One region of the Pseudomonas sivasensis genome, then DNA from elsewhere that is predicted to be linked to it. Evidence: predicted binding sites of a transcription regulator. Region 1 holds the regulator's gene; each other region holds the start of a gene.

The links. The regulator sigma-54, encoded in region 1, starts transcription at its own class of promoters, with help from an activator protein. The targets are predictions, from matches to a motif close to ANTGGCATNNANNTTGCTNT.
Region 2: glnK (P-II family nitrogen regulator) is a predicted target of sigma-54. The motif match lies at 3,600-3,619, and genes of this name have one in related genera.
Region 3: LRO94_RS21460 (circularly permuted type 2 ATP-grasp protein) is a predicted target of sigma-54. The motif match lies at 6,040-6,059, and genes of this name have one in related genera.

What each region holds. Positions count from the first base shown of each region.
Region 1 covers NZ_CP090029.1:1,198,147-1,208,843, forward strand. Annotated here, with positions in the region: gene yjgA (ribosome biogenesis factor YjgA) at 1-508, opposite strand, end outside; gene pmbA (metalloprotease PmbA) at 617-1,963, shown strand; gene LRO94_RS05280 (FagA protein) at 2,105-2,500, shown strand; gene LRO94_RS05285 (class II fumarate hydratase) at 2,493-3,869, shown strand; gene LRO94_RS05290 (hypothetical protein) at 3,897-4,325, shown strand; gene LRO94_RS05295 (superoxide dismutase) at 4,327-4,938, shown strand; gene LRO94_RS05300 (ZIP family metal transporter) at 4,972-5,865, shown strand; gene LRO94_RS05305 (HPr family phosphocarrier protein) at 5,903-6,175, opposite strand; gene rapZ (RNase adapter RapZ) at 6,192-7,049, opposite strand; gene ptsN (PTS IIA-like nitrogen regulatory protein PtsN) at 7,052-7,516, opposite strand; gene hpf (ribosome hibernation-promoting factor, HPF/YfiA family) at 7,529-7,834, opposite strand; gene LRO94_RS05325 (RNA polymerase factor sigma-54) at 7,910-9,403, opposite strand; gene lptB (LPS export ABC transporter ATP-binding protein) at 9,601-10,326, opposite strand; gene lptA (lipopolysaccharide transport periplasmic protein LptA) at 10,326-10,697, opposite strand, start outside.
Region 2 covers NZ_CP090029.1:6,085,799-6,096,495, reverse strand. Annotated here, with positions in the region: gene LRO94_RS27845 (methyl-accepting chemotaxis protein) at 1-1,420, shown strand, start outside; gene LRO94_RS27840 (YifB family Mg chelatase-like AAA ATPase) at 1,424-2,920, opposite strand; gene LRO94_RS27835 (accessory factor UbiK family protein) at 3,146-3,406, opposite strand; gene glnK (P-II family nitrogen regulator) at 3,828-4,166, shown strand; gene LRO94_RS27825 (ammonium transporter) at 4,201-5,538, shown strand; gene LRO94_RS27820 (secondary thiamine-phosphate synthase enzyme YjbQ) at 5,750-6,175, shown strand; gene sutA (transcriptional regulator SutA) at 6,278-6,604, shown strand; gene LRO94_RS27810 (HAD family hydrolase) at 6,711-7,406, opposite strand; gene xerC (tyrosine recombinase XerC) at 7,403-8,302, opposite strand; gene LRO94_RS27800 (DUF484 family protein) at 8,305-9,021, opposite strand; gene dapF (diaminopimelate epimerase) at 9,035-9,865, opposite strand; gene lysA (diaminopimelate decarboxylase) at 9,869-10,697, opposite strand, start outside.
Region 3 covers NZ_CP090029.1:4,756,308-4,767,004, forward strand. Annotated here, with positions in the region: gene LRO94_RS21440 (acetyl-CoA C-acetyltransferase) at 1-1,190, opposite strand, end outside; gene LRO94_RS21445 (c-type cytochrome) at 1,832-2,638, shown strand; gene LRO94_RS21450 (transglutaminase family protein) at 2,842-3,645, opposite strand; gene LRO94_RS21455 (alpha-E domain-containing protein) at 3,642-4,592, opposite strand; gene LRO94_RS21460 (circularly permuted type 2 ATP-grasp protein) at 4,598-6,007, opposite strand; gene LRO94_RS21465 (ribonuclease E inhibitor RraB) at 6,465-6,806, opposite strand; gene LRO94_RS21470 (hypothetical protein) at 7,021-7,257, opposite strand; gene LRO94_RS21475 (START domain-containing protein) at 7,361-7,966, opposite strand; gene LRO94_RS21480 (YkgJ family cysteine cluster protein) at 8,008-8,262, opposite strand; gene LRO94_RS21485 (translation initiation factor 2) at 8,425-8,916, opposite strand; gene LRO94_RS21490 (aminotransferase-like domain-containing protein) at 9,021-10,460, opposite strand.

The DNA.
Region 1 (10,697 bases):
GTTGAGTCTCGTCCAGCTCACGGATGTATTTGAAGATTTTACGGCTGGTGGCGGGCGCCTTGTTATGCGCCTGCTCATGCTGGGCCTGACGGATCAGGGAGCGCAGTTGTTGGCGGTCCGCATCCGGGTAGTCCAGCACGAATTTCTCCAGCACTGCGTCATCGCCCGAGATCAGGCGGTCACGCCAACGTTCCAGATTATGGAAACGTTCGTTGTACTGGCGAGTGGAGGCATCGGTTTGATCAAGCAAGGCCAGAATGGCGTCAGTGTCCTGATCGCGCATCAGCTTGCCGATAAACATGATGTGCCGTTTACGCGCGATATTCGCAGTGTGCTTGGGTGCGTCAGCAAGCGCCCGGCGCATCTCGTCGGTCAGTGGCAGTTTTGCAATCAAGTCTTTCTTGAGCGTTGTAAGGCGCTCGCCAAGGTCAACCAGAGCATGCAGCTCACGTTTGACCTGGGTTTTGCTTTTCTCCCCATCGAGGGAGTCGTCGTAAGAATCAACCATGGTGGCAGTCCGCAAAGAAACGCCGCCATGATAACCAGTCGGGGGCCGCTTGTCCGGCCCGGTCGCTCGATGGCCTTAACCGAAAGCAGAATTTGAGTGGAGAAAACCATGAGTGCAGCCCAAAGCGTCGGTCCGCAAGCGTTACCGGCCCTGCAGGAACAAGTCGAGCAGATCCTTGCCGAGGCTAAGCGCCAGGGGGCCAGTGCCTGTGAAGTTGCGGTCTCGCTGGAGCAGGGTCTGTCGACGTCGGTACGTCAGCGGGAAGTGGAAACTGTTGAATTCAACCGCGACCAGGGCTTTGGCATCACCTTGTATTCGGGGCAGCGCAAAGGGTCGGCCAGTACCTCCGCCAGTGGCCCGGAAGCCATTCGCGAGACTGTGGCCGCCGCGTTGGCGATTGCCAAGCACACTTCCGAAGATGAAAGCTCAGGTCTGGCAGACAAAGCGCTGATGGCCAAGGACTTGAAGGATTTCGATCTTTTCCATGCCTGGGACATTACGCCCGAGCAGGCCATTGAGCTGGCGCTGACCTGTGAAGCCGCTGCGTTTGATGCTGATGCCCGCATCAAGAACGCCGATGGCACCACGTTGAATACTCACCAAGGCTGTCGTGTTTATGGCAACAGCCACGGGTTTATCGGGGGATATGCATCCACCCGTCATAGCTTGAGCTGCGTGATGATCGCCGAGGCCAATGGCCAGATGCAGCGTGATTACTGGTATGACGTGAGCCGTCAGGGTGAACTGCTGGCCGACCCGGTCAGCATTGGTCAGCGTGCCGCACAACGTGCCGCTAGCCGCCTGGGCGCCCGTCCGGTGCCAACCTGCGAAGTGCCGGTGCTGTTTTCAGCGGAGCTGGCGGGCGGTTTGTTTGGCAGTTTCCTTGGCGCGATTTCGGGCGGCAATCTGTATCGTAAGTCGTCGTTCCTTGAAGGCGCCATTGGCCAGAAGCTGTTTCCCGATTGGTTGACCATTGATGAGCGTCCGCACTTGATGCGCGCCATGGGCAGCTCGGCGTTCGATGGCGATGGCCTGGCCACGTACGCCAAGCCGTTCGTCGAGAACGGTGAGTTGGTGTCTTACGTACTGGGTACTTACTCAGGTCGCAAACTCGGCCTGCCCAGCACTGCCAACTCCGGCGGCGTACATAACCTGTTCGTGACCCATGGCGATGAAGATCAGGCAGCGCTGTTGCGGCGTATGGGACGTGGCCTGTTGGTAACCGAATTGATGGGGCACGGCCTGAACATGGTCACCGGCGATTACTCACGCGGCGCGGCGGGTTTCTGGGTGGAAAATGGCGAGATTCAGTTCGCGGTTCAGGAAGTGACGATTGCCGGCAATATGCGTGACATGTTCAAGCAGATCGTTGCCGTCGGTAACGATCTGGAACTGCGCAGCAATATTCGCACCGGTTCGGTGTTGATCGAGCGGATGACTGTCGCCGGCAGCTGATCGATCCTCTCTGAGAAGCGCGCTATCCCACGGATAGCGCGCTTTTTTTGTGCTTGGAATTCAGGGCGATCACAATGCTGCCATTGCGTTGATTCTCAATATCATTTAATAATAAATATCATTATCGAATGAGCGTGGATCATGAGTTCTGTCCTGCATGAGGATCCGTACCTGGAAAGCTGGCGCTGGATGAGTCGTCAGATTCGATGCGGCCTCGATCCTGATGAACCTCGCCTGATCGAACATTACCTAAATGAGGGTCGATACCTGGCGTGCTGCACTGCGACTCATCCGTGGACGATCGCTGAAACATCATTCCGCCTGTTAATCGATACCGCCAGTGATATCGCCTTGCCTTGGCATTGGCGTTCCACTTGTCTGGATCAGGCTTGGCGCCCTCTGCGCGACTTGGAAAAACTCTCCCACTGTGCCTGCCGCCTCAAGCGCTGGCAGACCTTTGCCTGGCAATTGGCGACGTGCGAATTGCTGCCATCAATCTCCCACTCCGACCTGGTGCAAGGATCTAACGATGAGTAACACCCGTATCGAACGCGACAGCATGGGCGAACTGCAAGTGCCTGCCGAGGCCTTGTATGGCGCACAGACCCAGCGCGCGGTGAACAACTTCCCTATCAGCCACCAACGTATGCCGGCACAGTTTATTCGCGCCTTGATCCTTGCCAAGGCTGCTGCCGCCAAGGTCAACGTCGACCTCAAGCAAATCAGCGAAGGGCAGGGCAAGGCCATCGTTGATGCTGCCCAAGGGTTGCTGGAAGGCGACTTCATGCAGCACTTCCCGGTGGATATCTTCCAGACCGGCTCTGGTACCAGCTCCAACATGAACGCCAACGAAGTGATCGCGACCCTCGCCAGCCGTTTGCTGGGCGAAGCGGTGAACCCGAACGATCACGTCAACTGCGGCCAAAGCAGCAACGACATTATCCCGACCACTATTCACGTCAGCGCGGCGCTGGTATTGCACGAGCAAACGCTTCCGGCGCTTCTTCACCTGGTGCAGGTGATCGAGCAGAAAGCCAAAGAAGTTCACCCGTTCATCAAGACAGGCCGCACGCACCTGATGGACGCCATGCCGGTCCGTATGAGTCAGGTACTCGATGGTTGGGCGCAGCAACTCAAAGCCAATATCGGTCATCTGCAGGACTTGCTGCCAAGCCTGCAGGCCCTCGCGCAAGGCGGAACGGCGGTGGGCACTGGGATCAACGCCCATCCGGAATTCGCGGCGCGTTTCAGTCAGCAACTAAGCAGCCTGACGGATGTGAAATTCACTCCGGGTAAAAACCTGTTTGCGCTGATTGGTTCCCAGGACACAGCCGTGGCGGTGTCCGGCCAACTGAAAGCCACCGCCGTATCGCTGATGAAAATCGCCAATGACCTGCGCTGGATGAACTCCGGTCCACTTGCCGGCCTGGGTGAGATCGAGCTGGAAGGCCTGCAGCCGGGGTCTTCGATCATGCCCGGCAAGGTCAACCCTGTAATCCCTGAAGCGACTGCCATGGTGGCTGCACAAGTCATTGGCAATGACACGGTGATTACCGTCGCTGGCCAATCCGGCAACTTCGAGCTGAACGTGATGCTGCCTATCATCGCCCAGAACCTGCTCAGCAGCCTCGAACTGCTGGCCAACTCCAGCCGCCTGCTGGCGGACAAAGCCATCGCCAGCTTCAAGGTCAATGAAGCCAAGCTCAAGGAAGCACTGTCGCGCAACCCGATACTGGTTACTGCACTCAACCCGATCATTGGATACCAAAAGGCTGCTGAAATCGCCAAGAAGGCCTATCAGCAAGGCCGTCCAGTGATTGATGTCGCCCTTGAACACACCGACTTGCCGCGCAGCCAACTGGAAATCCTGCTGGATCCGGAAAAGCTCACGGCTGGCGGCGTTTAATCACCGACTTTGCTTTGGAGGCTCACCATGGAGCACTGGAAGCGCACGATCGAACGGGCCAATCGCTGCTTTATGCAAGGCGAGTTGGTTGACGCTCGCGAGGCCTATTTGCAAGCCCTGGCCTTGGCCCAGGTGTTGTTCGAACGCTGGGCGAATGCCGACGAAGCAGTGGCGGCTTGCGTCATTTCCCATCACAACCTGGCGGACCTGCATCTGCACTTGAATCAGCCTGAGGAAAGCGCCGAATACCTTTGCGCCATTCACCAGCGCTTGCTGCAGACCATGCAGGACGCGCGCCTGAGCCCGCAGCTGCGGGAGGCGGCCCTGCGCCAGAGCAGCAAGACTTACGTCGAACTGTTGAATTTCATCAGCGATCACGGCGAGTACCCGCGCACCCATCGCTTGCTGGGCGGTACTGCGGCGCAACCGACTACGCCTCAATACGGAGCACATTGATATGACCTATACCTTGCCTGCCTTGCCTTACGCCTACGATGCCCTGGAGCCGCATATTGATGCGCAAACCATGGAAATTCACTACACCAAGCATCACCAGACCTACATCAACAACCTTAATGCCGCCGTCGAGGGCACTGAGTTCGCCGGCTGGCCGGTGGAAAAACTGGTGTCCAGCGTGCACCAAATACCGGAAAAGCTTCGCGCAGCCGTGATCAACCAAGGTGGCGGTCACGCTAACCACTCGCTGTTCTGGGCGGTGATGTCACCTCAAGGGGGCGGTAAGCCAGAGGGCGCATTGGGCAAGGCAATTGACGAGCAAGTTGGAGGTTTTGATAGTTTCAAGGAGGCCTTCACCAAAGCCGCATTGACCCGCTTCGGCAGCGGCTGGGCTTGGCTGAGCGTTACGCCGCAAAAGACCTTGGTGGTGGAAAGCAGCGGTAACCAAGACAGCCCGCTGATGAACGGCAACACGCCGATCCTCGGCCTGGACGTATGGGAGCATGCTTACTATTTGCGCTACCAGAACCGCCGCCCGGAATACATCAATGCCTTCTACAGTGTTATTAACTGGCCAGAAGTTGCCGCACGCTATCAGGCTGCTATGGCCTGACATTTACCTCTATAACAAGATCTAAGGCCGACTATGGGCACTGAAACACTGGCGATCGGCAGCGTGCGACTGTTTCGCTATGCGCTTGGCTCGCTACTGCTACTGGCAGGTACTGCATTGCTGGTGGCCCACGGGCTGGCCTGGCTGGACCTTGAACCGCGCATCCTGCGTGCTTTGCAGGGCGGGGCGATCTGCGCGCTCGGTACTGCGCTGGGCGCGGTTCCGGTATTGGTGATTCGGCGGATGCCGGTGGCCGTGAGCGATACCTTGCTGGGCTTTGGGGCTGGCGTGATGCTGGCTGCAACCGCCTTTTCACTGGTGGTACCGGGTATCGCTGCTGCAGAAAGCCTGGGGCTTACGTCCTGGGGCGCGAGCGGGCTGATCAGTTTCGGCATTATGTTGGGAGCGTTCGGGCTGTATCTGGTTGACCGCAAGGTCTCCGGCGCGAGTCCAGAAATGCTGGTGGGCACGCCGGACAAACCGGTGATACCGCCGCGCATCTGGCTATTCGTGTTCGCTATCATTGCTCACAACATTCCGGAAGGCATGGCGGTTGGCGTCTCTGCCGGCGGCGGCATGCCGGATGCCGACAGCTTGGCCATGGGCATCGCCTTGCAGGATGTGCCCGAAGGTCTTGTGATTGCGTTGGTGTTGGCCGGGGCAGGGATGTCGCGGGCCAAGGCATTCCTGATTGGTGCTGCTTCAGGCTTGGTGGAACCGGTGTTTGCCGTACTCTGCGCTTGGCTGGTGAGCCTGGCCGAGGTGTTGTTGCCTTTGGGGCTGGCGCTGGCTGCCGGGGCGATGCTGTTGGTAGTGACCCATGAGGTGATCCCGGAGTCGCGGCGCAATGGCCACGAAAAGCTCGCCAGCTTGGGGCTCTGCATTGGATTTTGCTTGATGATGGCGATGGATACCGCATTGGGGTGAAGCCGTTGCGGCTTCACGTTTGTGTCAAAGGGTGAGGTTACTCACCCTCATCAAAGTAGTTGTTGATCAACGCCACCAGAGCTTCCATCGCTTCCTGGTCTTGCTCGCCTTCGGTCTTCAAATGAATTTTGGTGCCTTTGCCGGCCGCCAGCATCATCATCGCCATGATGCTTTTGCCGTCGACCATGCTTTCAGGTGTGCGTCCAGCCCTGATCTGGCAGGGGAACTGCCCGGCTACTCCGACAAACTTGGCCGAGGCGCGGGCGTGCAAGCCCAACTTGTTGATGATTTCAATTTCCAGAGCGGGCATCGCGCAGGTGTTCCTTTCAGCTAAGGTCGCGGTGGCGAACCTGGACGTTCTTGAGGGTTTGTTGCAGTGCTTGGCCCAAGCGCTCGGTCAGGTATACCGAACGGTGATGACCGCCGGTGCATCCAATGGCAATAGTGACATAGGCCCGGTTGCTCGCGGCAAAGCGCGGCAGCCACTTGAGCAGATAGCTGGAAATGTCCTGGAACATCTCCTCCACATCCGGCTGCGCGGCTAGGTACTCAGCCACAGGTAGGTCCAGCCCTGATTGGTCGCGTAACTCTGGCTTCCAGTAGGGGTTGGGCAGGCAGCGCACGTCGAACACCAGATCGGCATCCACCGGCATGCCACGTTTGAAGCCAAAAGACTCGACGAGAAACGCCGTGCCAGGCTCCGGCTGATTCAGCAGGCGCAGTTTGATGGCATCGCGCAGCTGGTAAAGGTTAAGGCCGGTGGTGTTGATCTTAAGGTCGGCGAGGTCAATGATCGGCCCCAGCAACTTGGTTTCGTCCTCGATGGCTTCAGCCAGAGAACGGTGAGGGCTGCTGAGGGGGTGGCGTCGACGGGTTTCGGAGAAGCGTTTGAGCAGCGTCTCTTCATCGGCGTCCAGGTACAGCACATCACAATGAATATGCTTGGCGCGCACTTCTTCCAACAGTTCCGGGAACCGAGAGAGGTGGCTGGGTAGGTTGCGGGCGTCGATCGAAACGGCAACCAGAGGTTGCGCCAGCTCGGTGTGGATCAGAGCGAGTTCCGCCAACTCCGGCAGTAGGCCGGCCGGCAGGTTATCGATGCAATAGAAGCCGTTGTCCTCAAGAACGTTGAGGGCGGTACTTTTACCCGAGCCGGAGCGGCCGCTGACGATGATCAAACGCATGATTACTGCCCGTTTTGCTCATCCAGGACAACTTGGTACAGCGCCTCATTGCTGCCGGCACTGCGCAGTTTGTCGCGTACTTCTTTGCGGTCGAGCATGCTGGCGATCTGCCGAAGCAGTTCCAAGTGCGCATCGGTGGCGGCCTGTGGGACCAACAGAACAAACAGCAGGTCGACCGGGGCGCCATCAATGGCATCGAAATCGATAGGCGCGTCCAAGTGCAGCAGCGCGCTGACAGGTGTCTCACAGCCTTTGAGGCGACAGTGAGGAATGGCGATGCCGTTACCAAAACCGGTGGAACCCAGTTTTTCACGAGCAATCAGAGCCTCGAAGACATCTTGCATCTCCAGTTCAGGCACTTGGCTGCTGATCAGGTTGGCAATTTGTTCGAGGGCTTTCTTCTTGCTGCCGCCCGGCACGTTCACGAGGGAACGGCCGGGGGTCAGGATGGTTTCAAGTCGAATCATGGGTGGGGAGTGTTAGCGGCCTGTGCCCTGAAGAAGGCTCTGCTGCTTTTCCTTATGCTTTTTAAGTTGGCGGTCGAGCTTGTCAGTCAAGGCATCGATTGATGCATACATGTCTTCATGCTCGGCGTTGGCGACTACTTCGCCACCGGGAATCTGTAGGGTCGCTTCGATTTTCTGCTGAAGCTTGTCGACCTTCATGATCACTTGCACATTGGTGATCTTGTCAAAATGACCCTCAAGCTTTTTCAGCTTTTGCTCGACATATTCGCGCAGGGGAGGGGTGACTTCTACATGGTGTCCACTGATGTTGACTTGCATACAGCTTCTCCTTCGTTGCCAGTGCATAAAGCGGCGGGTAGGAATACCCGCCACTGGAACGCTGTGGCCCGCCCGTCACATCAAACGCTTACGCTCGCTGGAAGGCGCGATCCCAAGGGATTCGCGGTACTTGGCGACGGTTCGACGGGCGACCTGAATGCCTTGTGCCTCCAGTAAACCAGCGATCTTGCTGTCACTCAACGGCTTTTTCTGATTTTCCGCGGCAACCAGTTTTTTGATGATTGCGCGGATTGCCGTGGACGAGCATTCGCCGCCTTCTGAGGTGCTGACATGGCTGGAGAAAAAGTATTTCAACTCATAAATACCCCGTGGGGTATGCATGAATTTTTGCGTGGTAACGCGGGAAATCGTCGACTCGTGCATGCCTACCGCTTCGGCGATATCGTGCAGAACCAAAGGCTTCATCGCTTCATCGCCGTATTCCAGGAAGCCGCGCTGATGCTCGACGATCTGCGTGGCGACTTTCATCAGGGTTTCGTTACGGCTTTGCAGGCTCTTGATGAACCAGCGCGCCTCCTGCAACTGGTTGCGCATGAAGGTGTTGTCGGCGCTGGTGTCGGCGCGTCGCACGAAACCTGCATATTGCGGGTTGACTCGCAGGCGTGGCACTGACTCCTGGTTAAGCTCCACCAGCCAGCGCTCGTTGTCCTTGCGCACGATCACGTCAGGAACTACGTATTCGGCCTCGCTGGACTCGATCTGCGAGCCGGGACGCGGGTTGAGGCTTTGCACCAGCTCGATGACCTGGCGCAGATCGTCTTCCTTGAGTTTCATGCGACGCATCAGTTGGCTGTAATCGCGGCTGCCGAGCAGGTCGATGTATTCGGTGACCAGGCGCTGGGCCTCGGCGAGCCATGGGGTCTTGGCGGGCAGCTGGCGCAGTTGCAGCTGCAGGCATTCGCTAAGGGTGCGCGCACCAATACCCGCGGGCTCAAATTGCTGGATGCGGTGCAGGACGGCTTCGATTTCGTCCAGTTCGATATCTAGTTCGGGGTCGAAGGCCTCAAGAATCTCTTCGAGTGTCTCGTCCAGATAGCCTTGGTTATTGATGCAATCGATCAGGGTGACGGCGATCAGGCGATCGGTGTCCGACATCGGTGCGAGGTTCAGTTGCCACAACAGATGGCTCTGCAGACTTTCGCCGGCGGACGTGCGGGTAGTGAAGTCCCACTCATCATCGTCGTTGCTGGGCAGGCTGCTGGCGCTGGTCTGGTAGACGTCTTCCCAAGCAGTGTCTACGGGAAGCTCGTTGGGAATGCGTTCGTTCCAATCGCCTTCCTCAAGGTTATCCACCGTAGGGGCGGTTTCCTGGTAGGACGGTTCCTGCACGTCTGCGTTGGGTTTTTGCTCGATGTTGTCGGCCAACGGGTCTGCATTATCGAAGTCGTCGCCTTCTTCCTGGCGTTCGAGCATCGGATTAGACTCCAGGGCCTCCTGGATTTCCTGTTGCAGGTCCAGGGTCGACAATTGGAGCAGGCGGATGGCCTGTTGCAGCTGCGGTGTCATCGTCAGCTGCTGGCCCATTCTTAGGACTAGCGATGGTTTCATGGCAGGGGCTTAACACCTTATTCGCCGGCGCAACGCGCCATCCACGACAGGGCGCGTGAGCGCCAAACATAAGCAAATTATATGCCTGATATCGAGGGCTTTGCCTAGAGCGCGGTAACAATAAAAAACCGGAGGTTTTCATTGACTCCCGCGCATCAGGCAAACGACCTGCCACCGCCTTGTTTGTGCAGGCGGCTTTACAGGCGAAACTCGTGACCCAGATACACTTCCTTGACCAGTTCGTTGGCCAGGATGGTGGCGGAGTCGCCTTCTGCGATCAGTTGACCATCGTTGACGATATACGCGGTTTCGCAGATATCGAGGGTCTCACGCACGTTGTGATCGGTGATCAGTACACCGATACCCTTGGCCTTGAGGTGATGGATGATCTGCTTGATGTCGCCAACCGAGATAGGGTCGACGCCGGCAAACGGTTCGTCCAGCAGAATGAACTTGGGGGCAGTGGCCAGGGCGCGGGCGATTTCCACGCGACGCCGCTCACCACCGGACAGGCTCATGCCAAGGTTGTCGCGAATGTGGTTGATATGGAATTCCTGCAGCAGGCTTTCCAGCTCCTGTCGGCGGCCGTCACGGTCCAGTTCCTTGCGAGTTTCAAGGATGGCCATAATGTTGTCGGCAACTGACAGTTTGCGGAAGATCGATGCTTCTTGAGGAAGATAGCCGATACCCGCGCGTGCACGACCGTGCATTGGCTGGTGGCTGACATCCAGGTCGTCGATCAGTACGCGACCCTGATCCGCCTGGACCAGGCCAACAATCATGTAGAAGCATGTGGTCTTGCCTGCGCCGTTGGGGCCGAGCAAGCCGACGATCTGGCCGCTGTCGATCGACAGGCTGACGTCGCGCACGACCTGACGGCTTTTATAGGCCTTGGCCAGATGCTGGGCTTTCAGGGTTGCCATTACTCGGCCTTCTTCTTCGGCTGGATAACCATGTCGATGCGTGGGCGCGGTGCGGTGACCTTGCTGCCATTGGCACGACCGGCGTTAGCGATCTGTTTCACGGTGTCATAGGTGATCTTTTCACCTTCCGTGGAGTTGCCATCGGGGCTGAGCACCTTGGCCTGGTCGATCAGCACAATGCGATTCTGCTGGGCGTGATACTGAATGGTCTTGCCGTAGCCCTTCATCGGGCCAGTGTCGGCAGCGGACTGCTTCTGTTCGAAGTAAGCCAGGTTGCCCACTGAGGTCACGACGTCGATGTCACCGGCTTGGGTACGCGTCAGTGTCACGGTATTACCGGTGATCTTCATCGACCCTTGGGTGATGATTAC
Region 2 (10,697 bases), 1.2 Mb from region 1:
CCAGTACAGCCCCGTACGAGACAGCAGCGGCAAAGTGATCGCTGTGTTGTTCATCGGCTTTGACTACACCGACGCCCAGGCCGCGCAGTTTGAGAACCTCAAGCGCTTCCGCATCGGTCAGACCGGCTCCTTGGCGTTGCTCGACGAGCAGAAGCGTTGGCTGGTACCGCCCGCGGGTGTGCAGGCCTTGGACCAGTCGGTTGCGGTGATGCTGGACCTGGCCAAGACCCCAGGCAAAGGCCGCTTCTGGAGCGATAAGAACGAAGACTTCTACAGTGTTTCGGTACCGTTCGACGGCGGTCCTTGGGCCGTCGTCGCGAGCATGCCGAAAGCTGAAATCCGTGCAGTGACCTGGGCGGTCGGTATTCGCCTGGTGATCGGCAGCATACTGGCGATGTTGCTGGCGGTAGGCGCCACGGTCTGGTTGCTGCGCAGCAAACTGCAGCCGCTGAGTGATCTGGTGCGCCAGGCCGAAGCCTTGGGCGCGGGGGACTTGAGTGCGCGCCTCAACGTGTCCAGCCATGATGAAATCGGCCAACTAGCCCGTAGCTTCAACCAGATGGGTGAAGCGCTTTCGACCATGGTTTCCCATATCCGCAAGGCGGCCGAAGAGGTCAACAGCCGTGCACAGGCACTGTCCGGGTTATCCGGCGGGGCCTATGACGGCATGGAGCAGCAGTCTGGCGAAATCACCAGCATGGCTGGTGCGGTGGAAGAGTTCAGCGCCACTTCGCTGAATATCGCCGACAACATGGGCAACACCGAGCGTCTGGCTCAAGAGAATGCCCAGCAAACCCGCATCGGCCGCACCTCGATGCAGGAGGCGTCGTCGTCGCTGGAACATATCGCGACCGCGCTGAATAGCACGGCCACGGTGATCAATACCCTGGGCCAGCGCTCTCAGGAAATCGGCGGCATCGTCGGTGTGATCACCTCCATCGCCGAACAGACCAACCTGCTGGCGCTGAACGCCGCCATCGAGGCTGCTCGCGCAGGTGAACAGGGCCGTGGGTTTGCCGTGGTTGCTGACGAAGTGCGTAACCTGGCCTCGCGTACCCGCGAAGCCACCGATGAAATTTCCGGGATGATCCAGAGCATTCAGCGGGAAACCGGCAACGCCATCAGCACCATGGAGCACGGCAACACGTTGATGCAGGAAGGCCTGTCGCGCAACGCCGACGTGGCGTCGGCCCTGGCACGTATCGACGAGCAGAGCCGTTCGGCCGGTCAGCAGTTCGCGGCGATTACCACGGCGACTCAGGAGCAGAGCAGCACCGCGACATTGCTCAGCAGCAACTTGCAGAGCATCGCACTGGCCAACAGCGAGCAGCGGGAAGTGGTGTCGAACCTGGCGATTACGGCTAAGGAGCTCGAGACGTTGGCGGCGGGCTTGCGTCATGAGGTGGATCGCTTTCGCTGAGGCTCAATTGAGGGAGGCCGGGCGGTACTGCAAGGCCTCCTTCAAGTGGTCCCGCGTGATGGCATCCACCTGATCCAGGTCCGCCAACGTGCGTGACACTTTGAGCAGCCGATGAGCCGCACGCAGCGACAATGTCAGTCGCTCGCAGGCGCTTTCCAGCCAGCCTTCGTCGGCTTTCAAAAGTTGGCAGTGCTCACGCAGCCTCGGCAGATCAAGAAAGGCGTTGGCACAGCCTTGGCGCTGTTGCTGGCGCTCCCGAGCCTCGGCCACCTGGGCTGAGGCCGTTGCCGTCGTATCTCCAACCTGCTGGGTTGGATTCAGCGCAGTTGTTTCCCGCGCCACGGTGAGGTGCAAGTCAATCCGATCCAGTAACGGTCCAGACAGTTTATTGCGATACCGCTGGACCTGCTCCGGTGTACAGCGACAACGCCCAGTGGGTTCGCCCATATACCCGCAAGGGCAGGGGTTCATCGCTGCCACCAGTTGAAAACGCGCTGGGAAACTCACACGGTCGCGGGCGCGGGAAATCACGATATGCCCTGACTCCAATGGCTCACGCAAAACCTCCAGCACCTTGCGATCAAACTCCGGTAACTCATCCAGGAAAAGCACGCCATGATGAGCCATGGTGATTTCCCCAGGCTGCGGTTTCGATCCACCACCCACCAACGCGGGCCCTGACGCAGAGTGGTGCGGCTGGCGAAACGGCCGGTGCGGCCAATGGCTCAGCGGTGCGAGGCTGACCACCGACTGAATTGCCGCCACTTCCAGGGCCTCCTGCTCGCTCAGCGGAGGCAGCAAACCGGGCAAGCGGCTGGCAAGCAAGGTCTTGCCGGTGCCCGGTGGCCCGCTGAACAGAAGGTTATGTGCGCCCGCTGCTGCAATCAACAACGCCCGCTTGGCGGAGAGTTGGCCTTGCACTTCGCTCAAATCCGGGTAGGGCTTGTTCAGGTACAACAAACCATCGGATTTATAGGGCTCAATCGGCACTTGTCCGTTGAGGTGCGCCACGACCTGCAGCAAGTGATCCACGGCAATCACCTTCAGCCCCGACGCCAGGCAAGCTTCCTCTGCATTCGCCCGCGGCACTATCACGGTGCGCCCAGCCTTGCGCGCCGCCAAAGCGGCTGGCAACACACCTTTGACCGCACGCACTTCGCCGGACAACGCCAACTCACCCAGGCATTCAATGTCATCGAGCATCAACGCTGGCACCTGCACACTGGCGGCGAGGATCCCTAAGGCAATCGCCAAATCAAAACGCCCGCCGTCCTTGGGCAGGTCGGCGGGCGCGAGGTTGAGCGTGATGCGGCGGGAGGGGTATTGCAGGGCGGAGTTGAGGATGGCGCTGCGTACTCGGTCCTTGCTTTCCTTGACGGCGGTTTCGGGAAGGCCCACCAGCGTGAGGGACGGGAGACCGTTGGCCATGTGCACTTCGACGGTGACGGCTGGGGCTTCTACGCCGATCTGGGCGCGGCTGTGGACGATGGCGAGGGACATGCTCGTTCCTTGAAAGAGAGGCCGCTTCCTGCGGGTTTTTCAAGGGTAGACGAGCGGTGGGGCTAGCGAGGGAGGGAGGTTTTACAGAACGTATCCAGAGAACGACGCAGAACAAATGTGGGAGGGGGCTTGCCCCCGATAGCAGTGGGTCAGTTGATAAATATGTCACTGACCCATCGCCATCGGGAGCAAGCCCCCTCCCACATTTTGGCCTCGTTGCGTCAGTTACTCGGCCGTTGGGGTTAGCCGCGCTTCCAGTTCAGCCACCTTCGCCTCCAGGCTCTCCAGCCGCGCACGCGTGCGGGCCAGCACCACCATTTGGCTATCAAACTCTTCCCGGCTCACCAGGTCGAGCTTGCTGAAACCGCTTTGCAGCAAGGCCTTGAACTGGCTTTCGATTTCATTGCGGGGCAGAGGGGTTTCGCCGCTGAACAGGCGAGAGGCGTGGCCGCTCAGGGCGTCGAGTAGGTCTTTGGGCGCGAGCATGGGAAATATTCCGGAAACTGTTGGCGGGCAGTGTATCACGCAGCGTCTATAGTCTTTTTCGCGGCCTGCAGCGCACGCTTTTCGCGCATCGGGCTGTGCGACGGCGCACTGTTTTCGTGCGCATTGCAGCTGCCAAATAGTCCTGTGGGTGAGGTTAAGTGGGCAAAGGACTGATTTCAGTGATTTTTACGGAGCTGGCAAGGTTTCTGCTTAGACGATCATGACCCATGCACTGATGCAGTCGCTGTGACGAATGCAGTGCGCCGACGGATCAGGGGTACAGGTTTCGTCACCAGTGGTTCGCTGGCGTCGCGAAGGCAACTGCCCTTGCGACGATGCGTTACAAAGCCAGGCACTGCGCTTAGACTTGAGACGGGTTTGTTTTCCTGGGGCAAGTCCACCAATTCGGGAGAGAGTTTTCATGAAGCTAGTCACTGCCATCATCAAGCCGTTCAAGTTGGACGATGTACGCGAGTCGCTGTCCGAGATCGGCGTGCAGGGCATTACCGTTACTGAGGTCAAGGGCTTCGGTCGGCAGAAGGGTCACACCGAGCTGTATCGCGGCGCGGAATACGTAGTCGATTTCCTGCCGAAGGTGAAGATTGATGTCGCCATTGACGACAAGGATCTTGACCGGGTTATCGAAGCGATAACCAAGGCCGCCAACACCGGCAAGATCGGTGACGGCAAGATCTTCGTGGTCAATCTGGAACAGGCTATTCGCATCCGTACCGGCGAAACCGATACCGACGCAATCTAAGCCGCCAAACCCCAACGCCCCAGGAGAAAACAATATGACTCTGCGTAAATTCGCAGGGCTCGGAGCCCTGTTGTCCATCGTAATGCCAAGCCTGGCCATGGCGGCAGACGAAGTGGCTGCTCCAGTCCTCAACTCTGGCGACACCGCCTGGATGCTGACCGCCACCGCACTGGTGCTGTTCATGACCATTCCCGGCCTGGCGCTGTTCTACGGCGGCATGGTCCGCTCCAAAAATATTCTGTCGGTGATGATGCAGTGCTTCGCCATCACTGGCCTGATCAGCATCCTGTGGGTCGTCTACGGCTACAGCATTGCGTTCGATACCACCGGTATGGAACAGGGTGTGGTCAACTTCAATTCCTTCTTCGGCGGCATGGGCAAGGCGTTCCTGGCGGGTGTGACCCCAGCCAGCATCACCGGGCCTGCGGCGTTGTTCCCGGAAGCGGTGTTCATCACCTTCCAGATGACCTTCGCCATCATCACCCCGGCGCTGATCGTCGGTGCCTTCGCTGAGCGTATGAAGTTCTCTGCGATGCTGATCTTCATGGGCATCTGGTTCACCCTGGTTTATGCGCCAATCGCGCACATGGTCTGGAGCGGCAACGGCGGCCTGATGTGGGACTGGGGCGTGCTGGACTTTGCCGGCGGCACCGTGGTGCACATCAACGCCGGTGTGGCTGGGCTGGTGGCGTGCATCGTGCTCGGCAAGCGTAAAGGCTTCCCTACCACCCCGATGGCACCGCACAACTTGGGTTACACCCTGGTGGGCGCGGCAATGCTGTGGATCGGTTGGTTCGGCTTCAACGCCGGCTCCGCTGCTGCGGCCAACGGCACTGCTGGCATGGCGATGCTGGTCACTCAGATCGCTACCGCTGCTGCGGCGTTGGGCTGGATGTTCGCCGAGTGGATCACTCACGGCAAGCCAAGTGCACTGGGCATCGCCTCGGGCGTAGTCGCTGGTCTGGTAGCTGTAACACCAGCCGCCGGCACCGTTGGCCCGATGGGCGCTCTGGTAATCGGCCTGGTGGCCGGTGTGGTCTGCTTCTTCTGCGCGACCAGCCTCAAGCGTAAGCTGGGCTACGACGACTCCCTGGACGCATTCGGCGTGCACGGTATCGGCGGCATCGTCGGTGCGATCCTCACAGGTGTATTCGCAGCCCCTGCTTTGGGCGGCTTCGGCACCGTCACTGACATCGCGGCTCAAGTCTGGATCCAGTGCAAGGGTGTTGGCTTCACCGTGATCTACACGGCGATCGTCACCTACGTCATCCTCAAGGTGCTCGATATGGTCATTGGCCTGCGTGTTACCGAAGAGGAAGAGGCTGTCGGCCTCGACCTGGCGCAACACAACGAACGCGGCTACAACTTGTAAGTGCGCGTAAAAAAAATGCCCGGCTTGCCGGGCATTTTTTTGCCTGGCGTTTGTCAGTCGTAAGACGCTGTGCCGGTTTTTGCGCAAAGTTTGTGATCGGCCGCACACGGCACTTTTCAGTGTGCGAATGTCTTACAGGCACGTAGGCGTATTCGGCACTTTGTTTTTTCCCAGAGCGCGCTAGAATGCGCGCCGATGGGCGGAGAACTCTATGTGGCAACAGACCCTGATTACCCTGCGGGCCAAGCCCCGGGGCTTTCACTTGGTGACCGATGAGTTGCTTGCCGGCTTGCCTGAATTGAAGGCGTGTCGTGTGGGCCTGTTACACCTGTGGTTGCAGCACACCTCGGCTTCTCTGACCGTCAACGAGAATGCCGATCCGGCGGTTCGCCGTGACTTCGAACGTTTTTTCAACTTGCTGGTGCCGCAAGGCCGTGCCGGGTTCGAACACAATGACGAAGGTCCGGATGATCTGCCGGCGCACTTCAAGGCCAGTCTCCTGGGCTGCCAGCTGAGTTTGCCGGTCAAGGCCGGCCGCTTGGCGATGGGTACCTGGCAAGGTGTTTATCTGGGCGAGCACCGTGATCATGGCGGTGCTCGTAAAGTCCTCGCCACCTTGCACGGTGACGGGGCGTAAGCCACTGGTTATCCAGTGGATGTTGATTTTTCCCTGGCGACCTCGACAGAGGGCGAAGCTGGGCTATAACTAATCTGCTTTTCGCAAGTCATGAGGTAGAACATGAGCGACGATGATCTGGAAAACGACGAACTCGAAGTAGGTGACGAAGACGACACCGAAGAAGGTCTTGAAGCAGCAGCGGAAGACGTTGCGGACGACGATGGTGGCGATGATGCGCCTGCCCCTGCGGCCAAAGGCAAAGCCAAGGCAGCTGTTTCGGTAGATGAATTGCCGAGCGTTGAGGCCAAGAACAAAGAGCGCGATGCTCTGGCCCGTGCGATGGAAGAATTCCTCGCTAAAGGCGGCAGAGTGCAGGAAGTCGAGGCTAACGTGGTGGCAGACCCACCCAAGAAGCCGGATAACAAGTACGGCAGCCGACCTATCTGAGGTCAGTCACCTGCTTGTAAGAAAAAGCCCGCCGTCGCTGCGGGCTTTTTCATGCTTGCTGATTTATTTGAGCTTCGTGGTGATCCCCATATTGGGATCTCTAGTACTACTGCCACTTGCGGAGTAATTCCGGCAGCTCCGTAAGGCTACGAATCTCCGCGTCGGGGCGTTTATCCCCCTCCCACACCTTGGCGCTGGGGTTAAACCACACGGCCCGCAGCCCCGCCTGCTGCGCCCCCGCAATGTCGTCCCCGGGATGGTCGCCAACATGCACCGCTGCGCTGGCATCCACTCCGCCGCGTTGCAGCGCTTCCTGGAACAGCCGCGCATCTGGCTTGGCAATACCAATATCTTCAGCGCGCAGCGCAAAGTGAAAGTAGTCAGCCAGGCCCACACGCTGCACATCGGCATTGCCATTGGTGATCACGCCCAGCAGAAAGTGCTGGCGCAGCGCTTGCAACATCGGCTCGGCTTCAGGGAAGGGCGTGAGCTGATGACGGGCGTGAATGAACGCGTCGAAGCACACGTCTGCCATTTCCGTGGCTTGCGGCTGTGGATATCCGGCCTCCTCGAAGGCGTGCATCAGCACCCGGTGGCGCAACACGCTGATGCGGTGTTTGAGCTCCGGATGACGCTGCAGCACCTGTTGGCGCAGGCTGGCGAAATGCTCCAGTGGCAGGTCGCCGACGTTGGGGGCATGCACGACCAGCCATTCGCGCATCGACGCCTCGGCGCTGATGATGACGGGTACGTTGTCCCAGAGTGTGTCGTCCAGGTCGAAGGTGATCAGCTTGATACTCATGAGTCGCCGCCCTTGATGCGTTTGGCCCGTGGATGGGCGCTGTCGTACACCGTTGCCAGGTGTTGGAAGTCCAGATGGGTGTAGATCTGCGTGGTCTTGATATCGGAGTGGCCCAGCAACTCCTGCACGGCGCGCAGATCCTGGGACGATTCCAGCATATGGCTGGCAAAGGAGTGCCGCAGCATATGCGGGTGCAGGTTTTGACCCAGTTCGCGCTCCCCGGCGGCTTTGACCCGCACCTGAATAGCCCGCGGCCCCAGTCGCCGGCCTTGCTGGCTGATAAACACGGCGTCGTCCGCCGGGTTGGCCAACGCCCGCAGCGGAAGCCAGAGTTGCAGGGCTTCGCGGGCCTTCCTGCCCACCGGCAGCACGCGGGTTTTGCTGCCCTTGCCGAGTACTTGCACCAGGCCGTCTGCCAGGTCCAATTGGTCTAGGTTCAGGCCAGTGAGTTCCGACAGGCGCAGGCCCGAGGAATAGAACAGCTCCAGGATCGCCTGGTCGCGGTGGGCCAGGAAGTCATCCTCTACGGCGCCATCAAGCAATTGCAAAGCGCGGTCGGTATCCAGGGTCTTGGGCAGGCGCCGTTCGCCCTTGGGCGGAGACAGGCCGTTGGCTGGGTCGTGGTCGCACAGGCCTTCGCGGTTGAGGTAGTGATAGAGCCCGCGCACAGCCGACAGCAGGCGAGCCAGGCTGCGCGAGGATTGGCCCGTCTGGTGCAAGCGCGCGATCAGGCTGCGCAGGCTTTGGATATCCAAGGCCTTCCAACTGGTGACCTGCTGTTTTTCGCAGTAGGCCAGGACCTTGTTCAAGTCCCGCCGGTAGGCTTCCAGTGTGTGGGGCGACACCTGGCGCTCGTTGCGCAGGTGAGCGCAGTAAGCGTCCAGTTGCCGTTCCATGGCTAGCGCACCGCGCGCAGGGCAGTGGTGAAGCGCGGCAGGACGCGGCCCAACACTTCGGCGATATAGGTCAGGAACAGCGTGCCCACCGAGCTTTTGTAGTGCGCAGGATCACGGCTGGCGATAGCCAGCACGCCATGCAAGCCTTGATGGCTGAGGGCGACCACGGCTGTGGAGCCGATCTCCTTGAGCTGTTCGGGACCAAACAGGAAGTCCAGCTCATGCTCGCGCAAGGTGCCGCTGATGGTCTTGCCCTCGGACAACAGGCCGCCAATCGCGGTCTGTGCGTCGCTGCCGCTGACCCAACGGCCTACAGGCATCGGGTTATCGCTGAATAGGATCAGGCTGACAAATGGCACTTGGAAGTCCTGGCGCAGGCTGTCTTCCACGGCGATCACGGTTTCTTCCAGGCTGGTGGCGTCCATCAGCGCAAGGATCAGGCGACGGGTTTTGTCGAACAGGCGGTCGTTGTCGCGGGCGACGTCCATCAAGTGCGAGAGCTTATGACGCATCTCGATATTGCGCTCGCGCAGGATCTTCATCTGTCGCTCCACCAGCGACACGGTGTCGCCGCGTTGGTGGGGGATGCGCAGCGCCGGCAGCAGTTCTTCGTGCTCGACGAAGAAATCCGGATTCGCCTCAAGGTACGCCGCGACAGCAGCGGCCTCCAGACTTTCGCTCGGGGTTGCGGGTGCGGGTACTTGAGGCTTATCGGTCATTAGCTTGGCTCACTCATAGACGGACCTGTCCTTCGTATACACGCGAGGCCGGCCCGGTCATTAGCACCGGGTGGCCAGGTCCTGCCCATTCGATGGACAGGCGTCCACCGGGCAGGTCGATCAGCAGCGGCGAATCCATCCACCCCTGGCTGATCGCGGCCACGGCAGCGGCGCAAGCACCGGTGCCGCAGGCCTGGGTTTCGCCGGCGCCGCGTTCCCACACACGCAATTGCGCGCGGGAACGGTCGATCACCTGCAGGAAACCCACGTTGACCCGTGCCGGAAAGCGCGGGTGGTGTTCGATCTTCGGCCCCAGTTCATGTACGGGGGCATTATTGATGTCGTTGACCCGCAACACGGCATGGGGGTTGCCCATGGAGACGGCCGCCAAGTCGACGATCTTGCCGTCGACATCGACTGCGTAGCTGGTGGCCTGCTCGCTGGCCTGGAACGGAATATCCGCTGGCACCAAGCGCGGCGCGCCCATGTTGACGCTGATTTGGCCGTCGCTGCGAATATCCAGCTCGATCACGCCGCTCTTGGTCTCGACGCGGATCTGGCGCTTGGCGGTCAGGCGCTTATCCAGCACGAAACGCGCGAAACAGCGCGCACCGTTGCCGCACTGTTCCACTTCGGAACCGTCGGAGTTGAAGATCCGATAACGGAAATCCACCTCCGGGTTGCTTGGCGCCTCGACGATCAGCAATTGGTCGAAGCCAATCCCTGTATGCCGGTCGCCCCACTGTTTAGCGTGCTTGGGCAGGATGTGCGCGTGCTGGCTGACCAGGTCGAGGACCATGAAATCATTGCCGAGCCCGTGCATCTTGGTAAAACGCAGCAGCATGGCTTACTCCGGCAGCAGGCTTTCGCCAGCATACAACTCGGCTACCGTCTCGCGGCGACGCACTTCAAACGCTTGATCACCGTCCACCAGTACCTCGGCGGTACGGCCGCGGGTGTTGTAGTTGGAACTCATGACAAACCCGTAGGCACCGGCCGAATGCACGGCCAGCAGATCGCCTTCCTCCAGCGCAAGCTGACGATCCTTGGCGAGGAAGTCGCCGGTTTCGCAGATCGGGCCGACGATGTCATAGGCGCGAGCTTCGCTGTCGCGAGGCGTCACAGCGGTGACATTCATCCAGGCCTGGTACAGCGCCGGGCGGATCAGGTCGTTCATCGCCGCGTCGACGATGGCGAAATCCTTGTGCTCGGTGTGCTTGAGGTACTCGACCTGGGTCAGCAGCACGCCGGCGTTGGCGACGATGTAGCGGCCCGGCTCGAACATCAGCGTCAGGTCGCGGCCTTCGATGCGCTCGCGCACGGCCTGGATATAGTCGGCAATCAGCGGCGGCTCTTCATCGCGATACCGCACGCCCACGCCGCCACCGAGGTCGATGTGGTGCAGGTAGATGCCGCATTCGCCCAGGCGATCAATCAGCGCCAGCAGGCGGTCGAGGGCATCTAGGAACGGCGGCAGAGTGGTCAGTTGCGAACCGATGTGGCAGTCGACGCCCAGCACTTCCAGGTTCGGCAACTGCGCGGCGCGGATATACACGTCCTCGGCGTCAGCAATGGCGATGCCGAACTTGTTCTCTTTGAGACCGGTGGAAATGTACGGGTGGGTGCCAGCATCGACGTCCGGGTTGACGCGCAGGGAGATCGGCGCGCGTACGCCC
Region 3 (10,697 bases), 2.5 Mb from region 1:
ATAGTGGCGATGCCCATGCCACCGCCGACACACAGGGTGGCCAGGCCGTAGCGCTGCCGGCGCACTTCAAGCTCGTCAAGCAGAGTGCCAAGGATCGCGCAACCAGTGGCGCCCAACGGGTGGCCCATTGCGATGGAACCGCCGTTGACGTTGACGCGTGCGGCATTGATGCCCATGTCCTTGATGAATTTGAGCACCACTGAGGCAAAGGCCTCGTTGACCTCGAACAGATCGATGTCTTCCACGCGCAAACCGGCCTTGGCCAAGGCTTTTCGTGTGGCTGGCGCGGGCCCCGTGAGCATGATGGTGGGATCAGTGCTGGTAACTGCCGTGGCGACGATGCGCGCCCGCGGTTGCAAGCCCAGTTCGCGCCCCTTCGCTTCAGAGCCGATCAACATCAGTGCGGCGCCGTCGACAATGCCCGAGCTATTACCCGGGGTATGTACGTGGTTGATGCGTTCCACATGGCTGTAGACCCGCAGAGCCGTAGCGTCGAAGCCCATTTGCCCCATCATCTCGAAGCTCGGTTTGAGATTGCCCAGGCCTTCAAGGGTCGAGTCGCCACGGATAAATTCGTCATGGTCCAGCAGGACAATACCGTTCTGGTCCTGCACCGCGATCAACGACTTGCTGAAGGAACCGTCGGCACTGGCCCTGGCCGCTTTCTGCTGGGACTGCAGGGCAAAGCTATCGACATCCTGGCGACTGAAACCCTCCAGGGTGGCGATCAGATCCGCGCCGATGCCTTGGGGTGTGAAGTGGCTGTGCAGGTTGGTCTGCGGGTCCAGCACCCAGGCACCGCCATCGCTGCCCATGGGCACACGGGACATAGACTCGACTCCGCCAACCACCACCAGGTCTTCAAAGCCGGAGCGCACTTTCATCGCCCCCAGGTTCACTGCTTCAAGGCCCGAGGCGCAGAAGCGGTTGACCTGTACGCCAGCGACGCTGATCGCCCAGTTCGCTACCAAGGCGGCGGTCTTGGCGATGTCGGCGCCTTGGTCGCCCACTGGGGTGACGCAGCCGAGCACGATGTCATCCACTTGGTGGGTGTCGAGGTCGCTGCGTTGCGCCAGCGCCGTGAGCAGACCTGCCACCAGATTTACCGGTTTCACGCTGTGCAAGGCGCCGTCTGCCTTGCCTTTGCCCCGGGGCGTGCGTATCGCATCAAAGATCAAAGCTTGGGTCATGACATCCTCGAACCATTGCGCAGTAGTGCCCTTACCTTAGGCCCGATTGACACGGTTTCAATGACGGATGCGCTCATTGCTTTTGACCCCCACGCTCGGACGAACGGTAGGCCCCTAAGCGCATAGGCTGATTAATCGTTTTAGCTGTCTAGCCAAGGCATTGGCGCCAAGATGGCGTTCTGCCTCATGCCTTTTTAAGCTGAAATCCTGATTAGCTGATATGAAATGGATCTAAGCCGCGAAGAACGAGGGCTCTAAGGTTCAATCAGTAAGATGTTGCTGCCGGGTTTTGCTGGAGCAACTGTAAGAAAAGTGACACGTCATAGCGCCATACTGAAATAAAACGGCACGTATTTGACGCTCAGGAATAACAACAAAAGGCAGTCAGCCATGTTCAAGCATTCGAAAGTACGTCAGGCGGGACTTATTCTGTTCGCCACCACACTGATTCTGATCCTGCCCAATTTGACCAAGGTCATTGGGTGACCCTCTATCCTCCGCGCTTTGTGCATCAGGATTGCAGCTTTTTGGCAGCACCTGCCGGGACTTCGTGCATAGCGACCCCGTTGCAGGGGCTGCCTTTTTACGCGCGTTTTTCCGGTATCGTGAGCCCCATCGCCACTTAACCCGGGGCCTCTGTCTTGAAACCGATCTTCGCACTCTTAGCCTTGTTGCTTGCTCTGCCCGCAGCCGCGGCGCAATTGACTATCGAACTGGACCACACCCGCAAGACCTGGCAGACCGCCGAACTGCTCAAGCATCCGGATGCGCAGACGGTGCAGATCGTCGATGACGTTTCCTACAAGCGCAATATGACCTTTCGCGCGGTGCCGCTGGCGGTGCTCTTACCAGGCCTAACGCCACAGAGCCATGTGCAAGCCGTTGCCCTGGATGGCTTCGCTGCAGAACTGACCGCCGCACCGCTGCTGGAACAACACGGCGCGCGCGCGTGGTTGGCCGTGGAAGATCCGGCCAAACCGTGGCCCGCCCTGGCCGATGGCAAACACAGTGCCGGCCCGTTTTATCTGGTGTGGACCGACCCGCAAGCAGGGCACATCAGCCCCGAGCAGTGGCCGTTTCAAGTCTCGACAATCAAGCAATTGAAGACCGTAGCCGAGCGCTTCCCCGCGCTGCTACCCGATCCGGAACTGGCGGCGAATGATCCCATCAACCAGGGCTTTGCACTGTTCCAGAAAAACTGCCTGGCCTGCCATCGCCTCAATGGTGCAGGCGATGCGCAGGTGGGTCCGGATCTGAATATCCCCTACAGCCCTACCGAATATTTCGGTGGGGATTTCCTAAAGCGCTATATCCGTGATCCGCAGAGTTTGAGGCATTGGCCCCAGGCGAAGATGCCGGCGTTCGCTGCCAGTGTATTGCCTGACAGCGAGCTGGATTTATTGGTGGGGTATTTGAAGCATATGGCGGGGCGTAAGCAGCAGCCCTGAGCCAGCCTCCTTCGAAAGACAGTTTCGTGTAGTGAGCGGGCTTGCCCCGCGCTGGGCTGCGCAGCAGCCCCAATACAGCAGAATTTTGTCGGGCAGGCATTACGCGGCGGATGGTCTTGGGGCTGCTTCGCAGCCCAGCGCGGGGCAAACCCGCTCACCAAAGAAAGCTCTCTCCCCCCAACAAGCCACGACCCACTCATCATTTATTGCTGCTGCACAGAAACCACCGGCGTCGGCGCCACAAACACCTTGGCGTGCATTTGCTCATGCCCGCCGCCACGACGCATGCCGCGTACGGGGCAGGCATCCAGGTAATCCAGTCCCACAGCCAGCTTGAGATGCCGCTCCGGGCGCGCCAATTGGTTGGTCACGTCAAAACTGTACCAGGCGTCATCCAACCAAGCTTCGGCCCAGGCGTGGCTGGCCAGATGCGTACTGTCTTCGGTGTACAAATACCCCGACACATACCGCGCAGGAATGCCCAGGCTGCGTGCGCAGGCCAGGAACGCGTGGGTGTGGTCCTGGCACACGCCCGCAGCCCCAGCGAAGGCCTCGGCAGCGCAGGTGTCGATCTCAGTAGCGCCTGGCGTGTAGACCATCGCTTGGTTGAGCGCGTGCATCAGATCGATCAGCGCGGTGCGATCACGACGCTGACGACAATGCTGTGCGGCAAAGCCACGCAAGGCGTCATCCGGTTCAGTCAGGCGCGTGCAACGCAGGAACGGAAACGCCGACTGGCTCTCATGCTCGGCTTCGCGTAATTCGTCGATATCCACTTGGCCACGGGCGCCGATGATGATGGCGTCATGGGGTTCGTCCAGAGTCAACACGTGCAGGATATTGCCGAAAGGGTCCACTTGGGCGCGCACCGGGCGCGGCAGGTCCAGTTGCCAACTGAGCACGTGCTGACGCTCGCTGTCATGGGGCGTCAGGCGCAGGTATTGGATGCTGGCGCGAACCTGGTCCTCGTAGTGGTAGGTGGTTTCGTGGCTGATGGAGAGTCTCATGCCGCCTCCAGGTAGGAACTGTAGATGGCGTCGCCCAATTGGCGGACCAGGGGGATAAAGTCGGTCAGCCAGGCGTGCAGGCCTTCCTCAAGGATTTCATCGATCGCGGTAAAGCGCAGGCGCGCGTCCATTTCGGCGGCCAAGCGCTGGGCCGGTCGACCGTTGAGGCCGGGCAGGCTGGCAAGGATCTGGTCGATTTCTTCACTGCAGGCACGCAGCGAGCGCGGCACATCGGCGCGTAACAGCAATAATTCGGCGACTTGCCGGGCGCCAGGGGCGTCGCGATAGATCTCGGTGTAGGCCTCGAACGACGACAACGCCCGCAGCAAGGCACTCCATTGATAGTAGGCGTGGGCCGTGCCATCGGTGACGGCTTCAGCACGGTCGCCGGCCATTTCATAGCGCGCATCAAGCAAACGCAGGGTGTTGTCAGCGCGTTCGATAAAGGTGCCCAAACGAATGAAACGGAATGCATCGTTGCGCATGATGGTGCCGTAGGTCGCCCCTCGAAACAGATGGGAGCGTTCCTTAACCCACTCACAGAAGCGACTCATACCGTAGCGGCTGAGACCTTGCTGAGCGATATCGCGAATATCCAACCAAGTGGCGTTGATGTTTTCCCACATGTCGGCGGTAATTCGCCCACGCACCGCATGGGCGCTGGCCCGCGCCGAGCCGAGGCAACTGTAGATGCTCGCCGGGTTGGCCGCGTCCAGGGCAAAGAAGTGCAGCAGGCGTTCGGCATGCAATTCACCGTGGCGCTCGCGGTAATCATCCAGGGTGCCGGTGATGAGCAGCGGCATGGCTAATTCATGCAGGCCATCGCCACGCCCATCCTGGGGCATCAGCGACAGCGAATAACTGACATCGAGCATGCGCGCGAGGTTTTCCGCACGCTCCAGATAGCGCGACATCCAATACAAATCCGAGGCAGTTCTACTCAACATGGCATTCAGTCCTCAACCACCCAGGTGTCTTTGGTGCCGCCGCCCTGGGACGAGTTGACCACCAGCGAACCTTCGCGCAGCGCCACACGGGTCAAGCCACCCGGCACCACACGGGTTTCCTTGCCGGACAGCACAAACGGGCGCAGGTCGATGTGGCGCGGGGCGATACCGTTTTCGACAAAGGTCGGGCAGGTGGATAAACACAGGGTCGGCTGTGCGATATAGGCATGAGGCTTGGCTTTGATTCGCGCCCGGAACGCTTCGATTTCAGCCGCCGTGGACGCCGGCCCCACCAACATCCCGTAGCCGCCGGAGCCTTGGGTTTCCTTGACCACTAGGTCCGGCAGGTTGGCCAGTACGTGGGACAATTCGTCAGGCTTACGGCATTGAAAGGTAGGAACGTTCTTTAGGATCGGTTCTTCATCCAGATAGAAACGGATCATCTCGGTAACGAAGGGATACACCGACTTGTCATCCGCCACCCCGGTGCCGATGGCGTTGGCCAGCACCACGTTGCCGGAGCGATAGGCCGCCAGTAGGCCCGGCACACCGAGCATGGAATCCGGGTTGAAGGCCAGCGGGTCGAGGAACGCGTCATCGAGACGGCGGTAGATCACGTCCACCGCCTTAGGTCCGTCGGTGGTGCGCATGAAGACGCGGTCATCACGTACGAACAGATCGGCGCCCTCCACCAGTTCCACACCCATTTCCCGGGCAAGGAACGCGTGTTCAAAGAACGCGCTGTTGAAGCGCCCTGGCGTCAGCACCACCACGCTGGGGTTATCCAAAGGACTGGAGCTTTTAAGGGTGTCGAGCAACAGGTTGGGATAGTGGTCGATGGGCGCGATGCGCTGGGCGGCGAACAGTTCGGGGAACAGGCGCATCATCATCTTGCGGTCTTCGAGCATGTAGCTCACGCCGCTCGGTGTGCGCAGGTTGTCTTCAAGCACGTAGTAAGTGCCGTCGCCATCGCGTACGAGGTCGACCCCGGAGACGTGGGAATACAGGTCGCGATGCAGGTCCAAACCCTGCATCGCCAACTGGTATTGCTCGTTAGCCAACACCTGTTCGGCGGGGATGATCCCAGCCTTGATGATGCGTTGCTCGTGGTACAGGTCGGCAAGGAACATGTTCAGCGCCTTGACCCTTTGGATACAGCCGCGCTCCACAATTCGCCACTCACTGGCGGGGATACTGCGGGGGATGGTGTCGAAAGGAATGAGGCGTTCGGTGCCCTGCTCGTCGCCATAAAGCGTGAAGGTGATACCGGCGCGATGAAACAGCAAATCGGCTTCACGCCGGCGCTGGGCCAGCAGTTCTGCAGGGGTCTCGGCTAACCAGCGGGCGAACTCGCGGTAATGGGGGCGGACCTGCCCCGCGCCATCGTACATTTCGTCGTAATAAGTGCGGATCATGCCGTACTCCTTGTCACCCGGACGCAAGAACCATCGCAAGGCCCGTGCCAGCGGCATAAACACTTAAAAATCAGTGAGTTAAATAAAAGCGCAGCGCTGATCGCACCGTCCTGGTGCGCAGAACGCCCGTCGCATTGCTGCACGCTTCATCGCAATGCAGGCTTTGACTATCAACAGCATAGCCAGAGTTGATTTCACTGCCCGACGAAGGGTGCGGATAATCGCCTCCATCAGCTGAACAGGATCTTTCCTACAGCTTTACCCCTTGCACACTCGGTACCGTGACAGCTCGTGTACTGACTGACTCCTAAGGTCTTCCCTTTCAGCCATCCTTTTAGGATGGCTTTTTTTTTGGTGCACGAAAAGGCAGCGCAAGTTCCAGGAATTTTCTCGCAACCCATACAAAATCGGCCGACCCTAAGGTCAGCCGATACGCTGCGTTACTCATACAATTGCGCTACATGGGTAACCCACGCACCTCCTGCTTGACGCCCCATCCTTCAATGATCCCGCCCAGCGGCTCGACCACCGCCTCAAAGTCCTGCTCGAAGTCTCCTATGCCGTCGTAGGTGGCGAACATGATTTTGCTCAGTTCCAGGTACCAGGCGCCATCGTCGCGCGCGCTGACCTGGGCATTCAGTGATTCTCCACGAAACTCACCCGCAGCCCTGCGCGCCCGTTCCTCATCCGGGAAAATGGCGTAGAACTCGATGGGGTGGAAGCGTGAAAAGTCGAAGCCGCCCTCTTTCATGCGGCGCAGAACGTTGGTGCTGATGTCTTCTTGATAGGCTGTGCTCATGAAACGTCCTCCTCAAACTGATGGATAGACTTTCCGTGCTTCCCAAAGCCCCGCGCGCTGCTGGCGCGGGCACCACGGCAATAACATCACCGCAGGAAAACAAGCATGTAGCTGACAAGACCAGACCTTAGCGATTCATTCGCTGATCTCACTTGCAGAGTAGCGCGAAGCTATCACCTCCACCAGAGGCGCATGGATGGCATAGCGGGAATGTTCAGACGGCGGGCGAGATATCGAGGATCTGGATACTGTTCTGGTCTTTCAGGATCTTGACCGTAGGCTCGGGCTTGCGGCCCTCCAGGTCATTGAGGTCGAGTTCTGCTGCGACGGGGACCAACTTGTTGCGAATCATGTGTGCCGCATCTTCGAGGCTGGGCTTTTGGTCGCAGGTGAACTGCTCCACGGACTGGACGCCGTGATCATCAACGAAGGTAATCTGCCACTTTTGCATCGGTGCCTCCTCGATAAAACCCGTGTTTGGGCTTACAACTATCTGGACCTTGAGGGCTCGGAAAACGTTCCGCTCAAGTCCGGAGACACCTGATCAACTGCACTTATTTTTCAGCGTGTTCTTTCAAGGCTTTCAAAGTGTTGAACGGCGCGTCCACCACAAACTTGTTCGCCAACCACGAAGGCACGCTGCCGCCTGGCTCGGTGTGAACCTGATAAGTGACTTCGGTTTCATTGGCGCCTTTAGGCACCAGCTTCCAGAAACCCTCAACCTGGGCAACACGCACGTAACCTTTCTCTTCAGGCTTGTAGGTAGGCACGCCCTGCAACTTGCGGGTCACGCTGCCATCGGCGTCCTTGGTGGTGGTGACATGGATATACGAATCGCGATCGGTCACCGGGAACGGCGCCTTGAACTGGGTGTAGGTCCAGGCCTCATCGCCTTTCCTGTCCACCAACTTCTGGGATTTACACTCATGAATCCATGAGCAGGCGCCTGCCACATCTTCCTGCAGGGCCTGGATCTTGGCCACGGGGGCCTTGATCACGGTCACACCGCGATACGCCTTGTACTTGGAGCCGGCGATTTCGCTCAGGGAAATCTTGATACCGTCCTCATCCTTCGCGACTTGCCAATCCTCAGCCTGGGCAGTGGCAGCGAACAACACCGTAAACCCGCACAGCACAGCCATTCGTTTCAGCGAACCCATTGTTGTATTCCTTATTGTTGAAGTTCCGATAGTAAAGCCCATCAAGCCGCCGTCATCTGCTCCCACCAGCCGATCAACCGTATCGCATCGGCCTGATCAGTGCCGCAGACATCGATATCCGCCTTGAAATCACTGCACACCGCCGGGCGCTCCGGTTGGCCGAACAGTTGGCACAGCTGTTCGACCGACAGGTGCAGGCAGCGTTCGCCCGCCGGTTTGCCATGGGGCATTCCGGGTAATGGCGAACTGATGGAGGGAGCGATGCAGCAAGCGCCACAGCCTTCACGGCAATTCATGACCAGCAGGTCCTCGACGACTCAATAGGGATGGCCGGGCTAGAGTACGCCCTTAAACAGCCGTTTTAAAATGGTCTAACAGGGGTTTTTCGCATAAAAAAAACATGACTGACCAGTCTGCGACAGATGGTCATTGGCCTGCGTCACGTCTATAGGAAACGTTTATTGCTTGAACTCGAATTCCAGCGCGGCACCTTCCACGTCACGGCGCTCTTCGTTCCGCAGTTGTAGCTTCATCTCATTGCTGAGCAGACGTCCATTGATCTGGAAGGCACTGTTGTCGGTGGGCTTTTCGCCAAACATCGGCGGCAGCAACGGCACGCTCTGGGGCTTGGGCATGGTGCCGAGGGGCTGCAGGTGCCTGACCATGTCCGACGGCAGCGACAGATCCAACTGTGCCGGTGGCAGCTTGGTCTGTGCCACTTCCTGGGCTGACTTGGACTTTTTCGCCTTCGCTGCACGCTTTTTCGCCGTGGCGGCTTGTTTCTTCGTAACGGAGGCTTGCTTGGCGGGGCTTGGTTTCTTTGCCGGAGCGTTCTGCTCGGTAGTGGCAGCAGGCTTGTTTTCAGTCACAGGTGCCGCCGCCAGCACTGTGCTGACGTTGCACAGGCTTAACAGGCCAATCACCAAAACAGCACGAACAATCGAGGTCATATCGCCTACAGCATTAACGGCAGAGGGCCATATGCTCGCTTGTTGTGCGCGCCATGACAAGGGCGGTGATTAGCCAGCTATCGGAGTTGTCCCCATTCAACGCCTCAAAATCCTGCCGCGGTTTCCTGACACAACTGGCTGGCCAGCATCCCCAACGTCATCAGCGCCCGCTCTGCCTCGCGGTTCCACGGGGTGCCGCAGTTAAGGCGAATACAGTGGTTGAACTGCTCGGTGTTACTGAAGATCAACCCCGGCGCGATGCTGATGCCCTGTTGCAGGGCGCGCACGTGCAGTTCCTGGGTATTGACGCGTCCGGGCAAACTGACCCACAGGATAAAACCACCGGTCGGACGGGTCATCTGGGTGCCTTCGGGGAAATACTGCTGCACTGCCAGTTGGAAGGCGCTGAGATTCTTGCGGTATTCCTGGCGGATGTGGCGCAGATGCCGGTCGTAGCCGCCGTTCTCCAGGTACGCCGCCACGCCCATCTGAGTGACGCTGCACGCCGAGTGGGTGCTGAACATTTGCAGGCGCTGAATTTCCTGCTGGTACTTACCGGCGATCATCCAGCCGATACGCACACCCGGCGACAACGTCTTGGAGAAGCTTGAGCAATAGATCACCCGGTCCAGGCGGTCGTAGGCCTTGAGGGCCTTGGTGCGACCGATTTCGAACATCAACTCGCCGTAGATATCGTCCTCGACAATCTGGATATCGAAATCCGAGGCCAGGCGCAGCAACTGTTTCTGCCGCTCCTCGGGCATGGTGCCGCCCAAGGGGTTGCTCAGGCGCGTGGTCAGCACCAGGGCCTTGATCGACCATTGGTTGGCTGCCAGTTGCAGGGCCTCCAGGCTCATGCCGGTGGACGGATCACTGGGGATCTCAATGACTTTAAGGCCCAGCAAGTCGGCCAGTTGCAGCAAGCCGTAATACGTCGGTGATTCAGCCGCGATCAAGTCGCCGGGGCGCGTCAGCACGCGCAAAGACATCTGCAATGCATCGACACAACCGTGGGTGATGACTACTTCGGACGGGTCAACTACAACGCCCGCATCGCGCATGCGGATCGCCACTTGGCGGCGCAGCGGCTCGAAACCTGGGCTGAACATATAACTGAACGCGCGCGGGCTCTGGAACCGCGTGACCTTGGCCAACTGCTGGTGCAGCGCCCGCACCGGCAGGTAGTCGACACTCGGCACGGCGGCGCCCAGCGGGAACACTCCTTCGCGGCGCGATTCGCCCAAAACCTGCTGAATGATGCTGCTGCGCGTAACCAACCCCGGGCGCTCGACCCGTGCGATGTCCGGTGTCGGCGCCGTGAGCGCTGGCGTCTGGTGCACGTAGTAGCCGGACTGCGGCCGCGCCCGGATCAGCCCCTGGTCTTCCAGGTTGGCGTAAGCCTGCAATACCGTGGCGTGGCTCACATTGAGCTGGGAGCTCATCTTGCGCACCGAGGGCACGCGCTCACCCGGTTGATAGACACCGCGTCGGATGTCCTCAGCCAGTTGCTGGGCGATACGTTGGTAAAGCAACAGATTGGTCATGACGCAGCACTCGATTTCACGGGTATTTTATTTTTGTGTGAAACATACCGGCACAGTTTGAAAGTGTACGGGGACAGTTGCCACAATAGTCGAGCGCGCGCGGGAGTGACAGTAAAAACTGTAAGGGTGGCGGATAGAATTTTCAGGTGTATACGAAACAACTGTGGGAGGGTCTGGCTCCCGATAGCGGTGGTTCAGTCAGCTTTTTCGGTGACTGATATTCCGTCATCGGGGGCA